One region of the Streptomyces sp. NPDC050422 genome, then DNA from elsewhere that is predicted to be linked to it. Evidence: riboswitches for the same ligand, from Rfam matches in the RefSeq annotation. Region 1 holds a riboswitch; each other region holds the start of a gene.

Region 1 (3,170 bases):
GGCGGCCCCAAGTCGGGGCTGGTCGCCGCCCGGCTGATCGTCGACGGCTCCGACCACGGGGTCTTCCTGCTGCTGGTGCCGCTCACGGACGCGGCCCGGGCCCTGCCCGGGATCCGGGTGCGCCGGCTTCCCGCCCGGATGGGCAGTCCGGTCGACCACTGCCTGACCTCCTTCGACCAGGTCTTCGTGGGCCGTGGGGCGCTGCTCGGCGGCGCGCAGGGGCGGGTCGGCGACGACGGGGTGTTCCGCAGCGACACCGAGGGGCGCAGGCGCCGCTTCCTCGCCTCGATCGGACGAGTCACCACGGGCCGGATCTGCATGAGCGCCAGTGCGGTGGGCTCCGCACGCGCCACGCTGGCCGTCGCCGTCCGCTACGGAGGCCACCGCCTCGTCTCGGGGGGCCGCTCGGCGCCGCCGGTGCCGGTCGTCGCCCACCGAAGCCACCACGGCCCCCTCGCCGAGGCCATGGCCACCGTCTTCGCGATGAGCCTGCTGCACCGGCGCGTACTCGACCGGTGGGAGAAGGCCGCTGCGCGGCCGCCCGCGGAGCGGGAGGCGGCCGAGCGGCTGGTCGACATCGCCAAGGGATGGATCACCTGGCAGGCCCGGTCCGTGATGGTCGAGTGCCGGGAACGGTGCGGCGCCCAGGGTCTGCTGGAGAACAACGGCATGACCGAGCTCGTCACCGGGATCGAGGGCGCCATCACCGCCGAGGGCGACAATCTGGCCATCCACTCCCGGGCGGCCGCCGGCCTGCTCTTCGACGCGGCACGGACCCCGCAGGAGGAGCCCGCCGCCGGCCCTCCGAGCGGTGACCTCGCCGACCTCCGGTTCCTCGGACGGCTTCTGGACCAGGTGGAGCGCATCTGGTTCGCCCGGGCGGCCGCACGGATGGCGCAGGTCCCCGGCGGCGGCCCGCTGGAGCGCTGGAACGCGGCGTCCGGCCCCGCGCTGCGGGGCGTCGAGGCCCATGCGTACCGGCAGGCGGCCCACGCGTACGAGAACGCGCTCGCTGCTCTGCCCGGCGGCGGGGCCCGTGAGCGGCTGGGTGAGCTGGCCCGGCTGTTCGCGCTGCGCTGGGTCGCCCGGAACAGCGGCGACCTACTGGCCGCAGGCCACCTGACCGCCGGTCAGGTCGATGGACTGACCGAAGCCACCGAGCAGCTGGTCGCCGCGGTGAGCCGCCATCTCCCGGAACTGGCCGCATCCTTCGCACTGCCCGGGGAACTGCTCGCCGACTGGCCCATCGCCGGAGCCCACTACACCGACGCGTACGACGACCCGGGCGCCGCCTGGCACACCACCGTGGCCCGGGAACCGGCTGGGGGCGCGCGATGACGGGCACACCGCACCGGACGGCGGACGCGGTCCGGCGGCTGGGTCTGCGTGTCGTCCTGCTGGCCTTCTGGGGCACCGCCGCCGCGCTCTCACGGTGGTGCGGGGGGCCGCTCACCAGTGGTGGCGAATCGGTTCGCCGCAAGGCGTAACCGGAGCGAGGGCCTCCCGGACACCCCGCGGCCGGGGTGGTGCGCGGCACGCGGCCCCGGCCGCACCCACCGCCCCGTACCGCCGGGGTGCACTGCCGCTGAGCTGCGCGGAGGTGCGTGGTAGCGTGCCCGGAGCCAGTCGAACTCCACGTAGGGGTCAGGGAATCCGGTGCGAATCCGGAACTGACGCGCAGCGGTGAGGGGGACGGGCGGGGCCACGGCCACTGGGAGACCCACGGTTTCCCGGGAAGGCGTCCCGTCCGCATGAACCCGAGTCCGAAGACCTGCTGGCGCCCACGGTCCGGTACCGGGCCGCGGAACTCCGTACACCGGGCCCCGCGCATGGGCCCAGAGACGCCGAGGTACTCCGTGCCGCCCATAACCGGCCGCGCCCGCTCCGCCGCCCTGCTCACCGCCGCCCTGATCCTGCTGACGGCCTGCGGCGGCGGCAAGGACGGCACCGCCGCCAAGTCCCAGGGAGCCGACGGCTATCCGGTCAACTTGAAGAACTGCGGACGCACCGTCACCGTGGACGCGGCGCCGAAGCGCGCCGTCCCGGTCGACCAGGGATCGACCGAGATCCTGCTCTCGCTCGGCCTCGCCGGCCGGCTCGCCGCCACGGCCACCTGGACCGATCCGGTACTGAAGGGGCTGGAGAAGGCCAACGCGGGCGTCCCGAGGATCTCCGACAACCGCCCCTCGTCGGAGAAGGTCCTGGACCAGGAGCCCGACTTCGTCAGCGCCTCCTTCGAATCGACCCTCGCCAAGGGCGGTGTCGCCCCCCGCGAGCAGTTCGAGAAACTGGGTGTCCCCACGTACGTCTCGCCCGCCGACTGCACCGCCAAGGACAACAGCAAGGACGGCGACGGCGTCCGCACCGGCGCCCTGACCATGGACAGCGTCTACGCCGAGGTGCGCGACCTGGCCAAGGTGTTCGGCGTTCCCGGGCGCGGCGAGAAGCTCGTCGCCGAGCTGCGCGCCCGGGTGCGGAAGGCGACCGGGGGCATCGACGCCTCCGGCACCTCCCTGATGTACTGGTTCGCCAACTCCGAAGCCCCGTACCTGGCCGGCTGCTGCGGTGCGCCCGGCATCATCACGCGGGAACTCGGCGCGGAGAACGCCTTCGCCGACACCCACGAGGAATGGCCGCAGATCAACTGGGAGACCGTTGCCGACCGCGACCCGGACGTGCTGGTCATCGGTGATCTGACCCGCAAGTCGCAGACCGCCGAGAGCGCCGCGAAGAAGATCGCCTTCCTGGAGTCCAACCCCGTCACGAAGAACATGGACGCCGTCCGGCACAAGCGCTACGTGCTGCTCAGCGGCCAGGCCATGAACCCGACGATCCGGACCGTCGAAGGCGTGGAACGCGTCGCCGCCGGGCTGCGTACCTTCGGGCTCGCGGGGTGACGGACAGCGAACAGGCCGCGCCACCGCGCGAGGACGCGGCTGGGTGCACCCGGGGTGTCCTGTCCACGCGGGGCATCCGCAGCGGGCTCCTGTGGGCCGCCGGACTCCTGCTGCTCGCCCTGTCCGTCGCCCTCGCCGTCACCATCGGCCCGGCCCGGATCTCCGTCGCCGACGTCTGGTCCACGGTCGCCTCCCACCTCGGAGCCGGTGAGTCGCGGCTCAGCCCGATCCGCGACGGCATCATCTGGAACCTGCGCATGCCGCGCACCCTGC
Region 2 (3,170 bases), on a different contig from region 1:
GGCGTCCGCCGTGGTAGCCGCGGGCGCTCATCTCGCCGACCGGACGCCCCATCAGGACGACCTGGCTGGAGCGGTCGCTGCCGGGCTTGAGCAGCACCGGGTTCATCAGGGCGGTCGGCTCCACCCGGGCGGCCTGGGCCTGCATGGCCTGGGCGCGGCCGATCTCCGCGCCCTCGCGGGTGACGAAGGAGTTGAGCGACATGTTCTGCGCCTTGAACGGCGCGACCTTCACGCCCCGGCGCACCAGCCAGCGGCAGATGCCCGCGGTGACGACGCTCTTGCCCGCGTCCGAGGTGGTCCCGGCGACCAGCAGTCCGCCGCTCATGTCGGTCTCCGTCCAGAGAGTCGGGGTGCTGCGGTACGAGGGGGTGCCGTACGGAGTGCTGAGGTGCGGGGGCCGGCGATCCGCCGGGCCGCGAGCCCCGCGCCCAGCCGGGCCGCCACGCTCACGCCGAGGGCGAGCGCGCTGACCCTGCGCGACAGCCGTACGGCGCGCTCGATGTCCGCGGGCTCCACCGCACGGCCCGTCTCCCCGTTGAGCACGGGACGGTGCTCGACCCGGCCGCCGTAGGCGAGCGTCCCGCCGAGCCGTACGCCGAGCGCACCGGCGAACGAGGCTTCCACCGGGCCCGCGTTGGGGCTCGGGTGCTTGGCCGCGTCGACCCGCCAGGCCCGGACCGCGCCCTGCGGGTCTCCTCCTGCCGCGACGGCGAGGAGGGCCGTCAGCCGGGCGCCCGGCCAGCCCGCGAGGTCGTCGAGACGGGCCGAGGCCCAGCCGTAACGCCGGTAGCGGGGCGACTTGTGGCCGACCATCGCGTCGAGCGTGTTGGCGGCCCGGAACCCGACGAGTCCGGGGACGCCGCCCAGCGCACCCCACACCAGGGCGCCGACCACGGCGTCCGAGGTGTTCTCGGCGACGGACTCCACGACGGCGCGGGCGATCTGCGGACCGTCCAGGGACTGCGGGTCACGGCCGCACAGATGCGGCAGCCGCTCCCGGGCCAGGTCGAGATCGCCCGCGGTCAGGGCGTCGCCGATCGACCGGGCCTCGCGGCCCAGCGACGTACCGCCGACGACGGACCAGGTGGCGGCGGCGGTCAGGGCGACGGACGCGGCGGGGTGGCGGCGCAGCGCACGGGCAGCCAGTGCGGCACCCCCGGCGGCGCCTCCGGCGCAGACCAGGGTGTGCAGTGCGCCCCACCCGCGGTGGTCGCGCCACAGACGGCGTTCGACGCCTGCCGCGGCCCGCCCGAAGGCGGCGACCGGGTGCCCCCTGCGGGGGTCACCGAGCAGCAGATCGCCGATCAGACCGGCCGTGGCGCCGTACGCGAAGACGCGATCGGCACGCACGGTTCAGCCGGCCGTTGCGCCTCGAAGGACCTGGGGACCTGGGATGGGTTGCACAGGGACGGACGCACGGCAGCCGGGCATGGCGATATGTCCTCACTCAGGGTCCGCGCCCTGGTTCGACGTGACGGCGACGAGAGTCTCCTGGCTTCCGGATCCGCAGTTCCCCCGGCCTTCCAGTCCGCTTGCGTGGACCGTGACTTCCGTGGTGGGGGACTGCTCCCCGGTGACAGTGGCGGGACCGCGCCGGATTCGCACCGGCTTCCTCTGCTGTCGCCGTAATGGCTCCGGCAGTCCACCACGCCCCGCGAACACCCGTCAACTCGCCGTTGACCTGCGACGGTGCAGTGTGCTGAGACGCACATCGGGCCGGTACGCACACGAGGTGCGTCCGGCCCGATGCGGATGAGCGGGAAGGGGGTGGTGGGGCTCAGGCGACGATCAGATAGATGCCGTAGGCCACGGCCGCGGCGCACAGTCCGAAACAGACGTACGCGCCGGCGCGGACCAGCAGGAGCGAACCGCCCGCCGAGCCACCTGCCGAACCGCTCGCCGATCCGCCCTGCGTGGCCGGTTCCTGCTGCTTGGAGAGGCCGACGATGCCGAGGGTGAAGAGGCCCACGAGCGCGACGGTGGCGACGAGGGAGACGCCGAAGACGGTGCCGAGGGCTGCCCAGTCGATGTTCATGTGGATCTGTCCTTACCGGAGGCTCTTAGACCGTGGCGGGTCGGGCCGGGTCGGTGACCGGTCCGGCGGGGGCCGGGATGGTGGCCGTGAGTTCGTGGGTCTGGGCAGCCGTGGTGGGCGGCGGGCTGACGGCCGCGATGGCGGTGGTGACGACGCCCGCGGGCTCGGCGTCCGCGTCCTGGCCGCCCGGGGCGACGTCCCCGTGCCCGACGGGCTTGCGGCGGGACAGCACCCAGATCGCACCGGAGCCCGCGATCAGCAGCGCCGCGACGACCACGACACCCCAGGTGCCCTGCTTGGTGAGGAACTCGGCGCCCGCTCCGACCAGACCTGCGGCCGGCAGGGTCAGGCCCCAGGCGACGAACATGCGGGTGGCGGTGGACCAGCGGACCACGCCCCCCTTGCGGCCGAGGCCCGCACCCATGACGGCACCGGAGCACGACTGAGTGGTGGAGAGGGAGAAGCCGAGGTGCGAGGAGGCCAGGATGACGGTGGCCGCACTGGTCTGGGCGGCGAAGCCCTGCGGCGGCTTCAGCTCGGTCAGGCCGCTGCCCATGGTGCGGATGATGCGCCAGCCGCCCAGGTAGGTACCGAGTGCGATGGCGAGACCGGCGCACACGATGACCCAGACCGGCGGGTTGGAGCCGGGGGAGAGGACGCCGCCGGTGACCAGGGCGAGCGTGATGATGCCCATGGTCTTCTGTGCGTCGTTGGTGCCGTGCGCGAGCGACACGAGCCCGGCCGAGGCGATCTGGCCGGCGCGGTAACCCTTCGCGGTGGCCTTCTCCTGGGCGCCGCCCGTGACCTTCCCGCCGATGCGGTACGTCAGCTTGGTGGCCAGCAGTGCGGCGATTCCGGCGACGACCGGTGCGGCGATCGCGGGGAGCAGCACCTTGGTGACGACGGTGCCGCCGTCGACCGACGACCAGCCCGCCGACATCACCGCGGCGCCGATCAGGCCGCCGAACAGTGCGTGGGAGGAGCTGGACGGCAGGCCGACCAGCCAGGTCAGGAGATTCCACAGGATGGCGCCGACGAGCGCCGCGAAGATGACCTCGGTTCTGAGCCCGTCTTCGTTGACGATCCCGCCGGAGATCGTCTTGGCGACCTCCACCGACAGGAACGCGCCTACGAG
Region 3 (3,170 bases), on a different contig from region 1:
ACGGCCAGCTGGCCATCCCGCAGCTGTTCGAGAACATGTTCCCCGACTGGTTCGCGGGCGTGGCCTTCGCCGCGATCGGCATCGGTGCGCTGGTGCCCGCCGCGATCATGTCGATCGCCGCGGCGAACCTGTTCACCCGCAACATCTACAAGGACTTCCTGAAGCCCGACGCGACACCCGCGCAGGAGACCAAGGTCTCCAAGCTGGTGTCGCTGCTGGTGAAGGTCGGCGCGCTCGCCTTCGTCCTCACCATGGACAAGACGGTCGCGATCAACTTCCAGCTGCTGGGCGGGATCTGGATCCTCCAGACGATGCCGGCCCTGGTCGGCGGGCTGTTCACCCGGTGGTTCCACCGCTGGGCGCTGCTCGCGGGCTGGGCGGTCGGCATGGCCTACGGGACGCTCGCCGCGTACGGGGTCGCCAGCCCGACCCAGAAGCACTTCGGCGGGTCCTCCAAGGAGATCCCGGGCCTCGGCGAGATCGGCTACATCGGCCTGACGGCCATCGTGCTGAACGTCGTGGTGGTCATCGTCCTCACGTTCGTCCTGAACGCCGTCAAGGCGCCCGCCGGGATCGACGAGACCTCCCCGGGCGACTACACCGCGGACGCGGGCGACCCCGGCGTGAAGGCGGAGCTCCCGCCGGCCACCGCCGGTGCGCCGGGCGGCCACTGACCGCCGGATACGCGTGAGCGGGCCGCCGCACCCCTGCGGGCTGGGGTGCGGCGGCCCGTTCGCGTGTCCCGCAGAAAAACCCTTGCGGCTCCGGCCCCCGCGTGCGGCAGACTTCCGCCCATGGACATAGCGATCCGGCCGGTCGAGCCCGCCGAGCACACACTCCTCGGCGAGATCACCGCCGAGGCCTATCTCGGCGACGGGCTCCTGGACTACGGTGCCGACGATCCGTACCTGGTGCAGCTGCGCGACGTACCCCGCCGGGCCGCCGAGGCCGAGGTGCTGGTGGCGGCCGACGCGCGGGGCCGCGTCCTGGGCGGGGTCACCTACGCCCCGCCGGGCAACCCGTGGGCCGACATCGCGGCGGCGGACGAGGCCGAGTTCCGGATGCTGGCGGTCTCCCGCGAGGCCCGCGGCGCCGGGGCGGGCGAGGCGCTCGTACGGGCCTGCATCGACCGCGCACGGGGCGCCGCGGGGGTCACGGGGCTCGTCCTGTCGACGCAGCCGGCGATGCTCGGGGCCCACCGGATCTACGGGCGCCTCGGCTTCGTACGGACCCCCGAGAAGGACTGGAACCCCATCGAGGACCTGAAGCTGCTGACGTACCGTCTGGAGCTGCGCCCTCCGGCGTAACAGCGAGCACGACACAACATGTGGGGGCTGCCGCAACCGGCAGCCCCCACATGTATGCTCATGCCTGCTGTCGCCGCAGGGAAATCCGGTGCGAATCCGGAACTGTCCCGCAACGGTGTATTCGGTGTGCATTTGCGCACCCCCGAGTCCGAGGTCCTGCCGACAGCGCATCCGGCTCGACCGATCCGGATGCCCAGACGTCCGGGCCTCGTGGATGGGCCGGTGGACGCCGCACGGAGCGCTGCCCTGCCGGGTCCCGCTCCGTCCGGCTGCCCCCGCTCCCCCGAAGGCCCCGAGCCGAGCGAGGGAGAGCACCGCGTGACCATCGCGCCAGCCGATCCGGTTTCCGTGGCCGAGTCAACGGGAACCACGAGCGACGGACCGGGGACCGTACTCCTGCGGACCCTGACCGACCTCACCGCCGATCTGCCCGACACCGACCCCGGACGCGTCGCCGCCGCCGCGCTGCGCGGCCGCAACGCCCGGTCGGACGAGGCCGAACTGCGCTCGCTGGCCACCGAGGCCGCCGCGGGCCTGATCTCCGAGGACCCCGCCTACTCCCGGCTCGCCGCCCGCCTCCTCACCCGCACCATCGCGGACGAGGCGGCCGGGCAGGGCGCGACGTCGTTCTCCGCCTCCGTCGCCGTCGGGCACCGCGAGGGCCTGATCGCGGACCGTACCGCCGAGTTCGTCACGCTCCACGCGGCCGCCCTGGACGCGCTGGTCGGGCAGTCGCTCGCCGACGGCGCCGACGACCGCTTCGGCTACTTCGGCCTGCGCACCCTGCACAGCCGCTACCTGCTGCGCCACCCGATCACCCGGCAGGTCATCGAGACGCCGCAGCACTTCATGCTGCGTGTCGCCTCCGGGCTCGCCGAGGACACCTCCGAGCGCGCCCTGGACGAGGTCGCCGCGCTGTACGGGCTGATGAGCCGGCTGGACTACCTGCCCTCCTCCCCCACGCTCTTCAACTCCGGCACCCGGCACCCGCAGATGTCCTCCTGCTACCTGCTGGACTCCCCGCTGGACGAGCTGGACTCGATCTACGACCGCTACCACCAGGTGGCGCGCCTGTCCAAGCACGCGGGCGGCATCGGCCTCTCGTACTCCCGCATCCGCGCCCGCGGTTCGCTGATCCGCGGCACCAACGGGCACTCCAACGGCATCGTGCCGTTCCTGAAGACGCTCGACGCCTCCGTCGCCGCCGTCAACCAGGGCGGCCGGCGCAAGGGCGCCGCCGCCGTCTACCTGGAGACGTGGCACGCGGACATCGAGGAGTTCCTGGAGCTGCGCGACAACACGGGCGAGGACCAGCGGCGCACCCACAACCTCAACCTGGCGCACTGGATCCCCGACGAGTTCATGCGCCGGGTCGACGCGGACGGCACCTGGTCGCTGTTCTCCCCCGCCGACGTGCCGGAACTGGTCGACCTGTGGGGCGACGCGTTCGACGCCGCCTACCGGGCCGCCGAGGCCAAGGGCCTGGCGCGCAAGACCATGCCGGCCCGTGAGCTGTACGGCCGGATGATGCGGACCCTCGCACAGACCGGCCAGGGCTGGATGACGTTCAAGGACGCCTCCAACCGGACCGCGAACCAGACCGCCGAACCGGGCCGTGTCGTGCACTCGTCGAACCTGTGCACGGAGATCCTGGAGGTCACGGACGACGGCGAGACGGCCGTCTGCAACCTCGGCTCGGTCAACCTCGGCGCGTTCGTCGAGGGCGGCACGATCGACTGGGAGCGGCTCGACGCCACCGTCCGTACCGCCGTGACCTTCCTCGACCGGGTCGTGGACATCAACTTCTACCCGACCGAGCAGGCCGGGCGCTCCAACGCCCGCTGGCGGCCGGTGGGTCTGGGC

The links. A riboswitch is a leader RNA that binds a small molecule or an ion and turns the genes downstream of it on or off. The one in region 1 is predicted to bind cobalamin.
Region 2: another riboswitch for cobalamin. It lies ahead of ACIBJG_RS31670 (cobalamin biosynthesis protein); the one in region 1 lies ahead of ACIBJG_RS07275 (ABC transporter substrate-binding protein).
Region 3: another riboswitch for cobalamin. It lies ahead of ACIBJG_RS15720 (ribonucleoside-diphosphate reductase subunit alpha); the one in region 1 lies ahead of ACIBJG_RS07275 (ABC transporter substrate-binding protein).

The regions. Positions count from the first base shown of each region.
Region 1 covers NZ_JBITIE010000004.1:214,123-217,292, forward strand. Annotated here, with positions in the region: gene ACIBJG_RS07265 (acyl-CoA dehydrogenase) at 1-1,338, shown strand, start outside; gene ACIBJG_RS07270 (hypothetical protein) at 1,335-1,487, shown strand; cobalamin riboswitch at 1,607-1,794, shown strand; gene ACIBJG_RS07275 (ABC transporter substrate-binding protein) at 1,830-2,897, shown strand; gene ACIBJG_RS07280 (FecCD family ABC transporter permease) at 2,957-3,170, shown strand, end outside.
Region 2 covers NZ_JBITIE010000023.1:74,722-77,891, forward strand. Annotated here, with positions in the region: gene ACIBJG_RS31665 (cobyric acid synthase) at 1-325, opposite strand, end outside; gene ACIBJG_RS31670 (cobalamin biosynthesis protein) at 322-1,350, opposite strand; cobalamin riboswitch at 1,485-1,616, opposite strand; gene ACIBJG_RS31675 (hypothetical protein) at 1,778-2,035, opposite strand; gene ACIBJG_RS31680 (anion permease) at 2,061-3,170, opposite strand, start outside.
Region 3 covers NZ_JBITIE010000009.1:106,977-110,146, reverse strand. Annotated here, with positions in the region: gene mctP (monocarboxylate uptake permease MctP) at 1-674, shown strand, start outside; gene ACIBJG_RS15725 (GNAT family N-acetyltransferase) at 795-1,307, shown strand; cobalamin riboswitch at 1,355-1,486, shown strand; gene ACIBJG_RS15720 (ribonucleoside-diphosphate reductase subunit alpha) at 1,626-3,170, shown strand, end outside.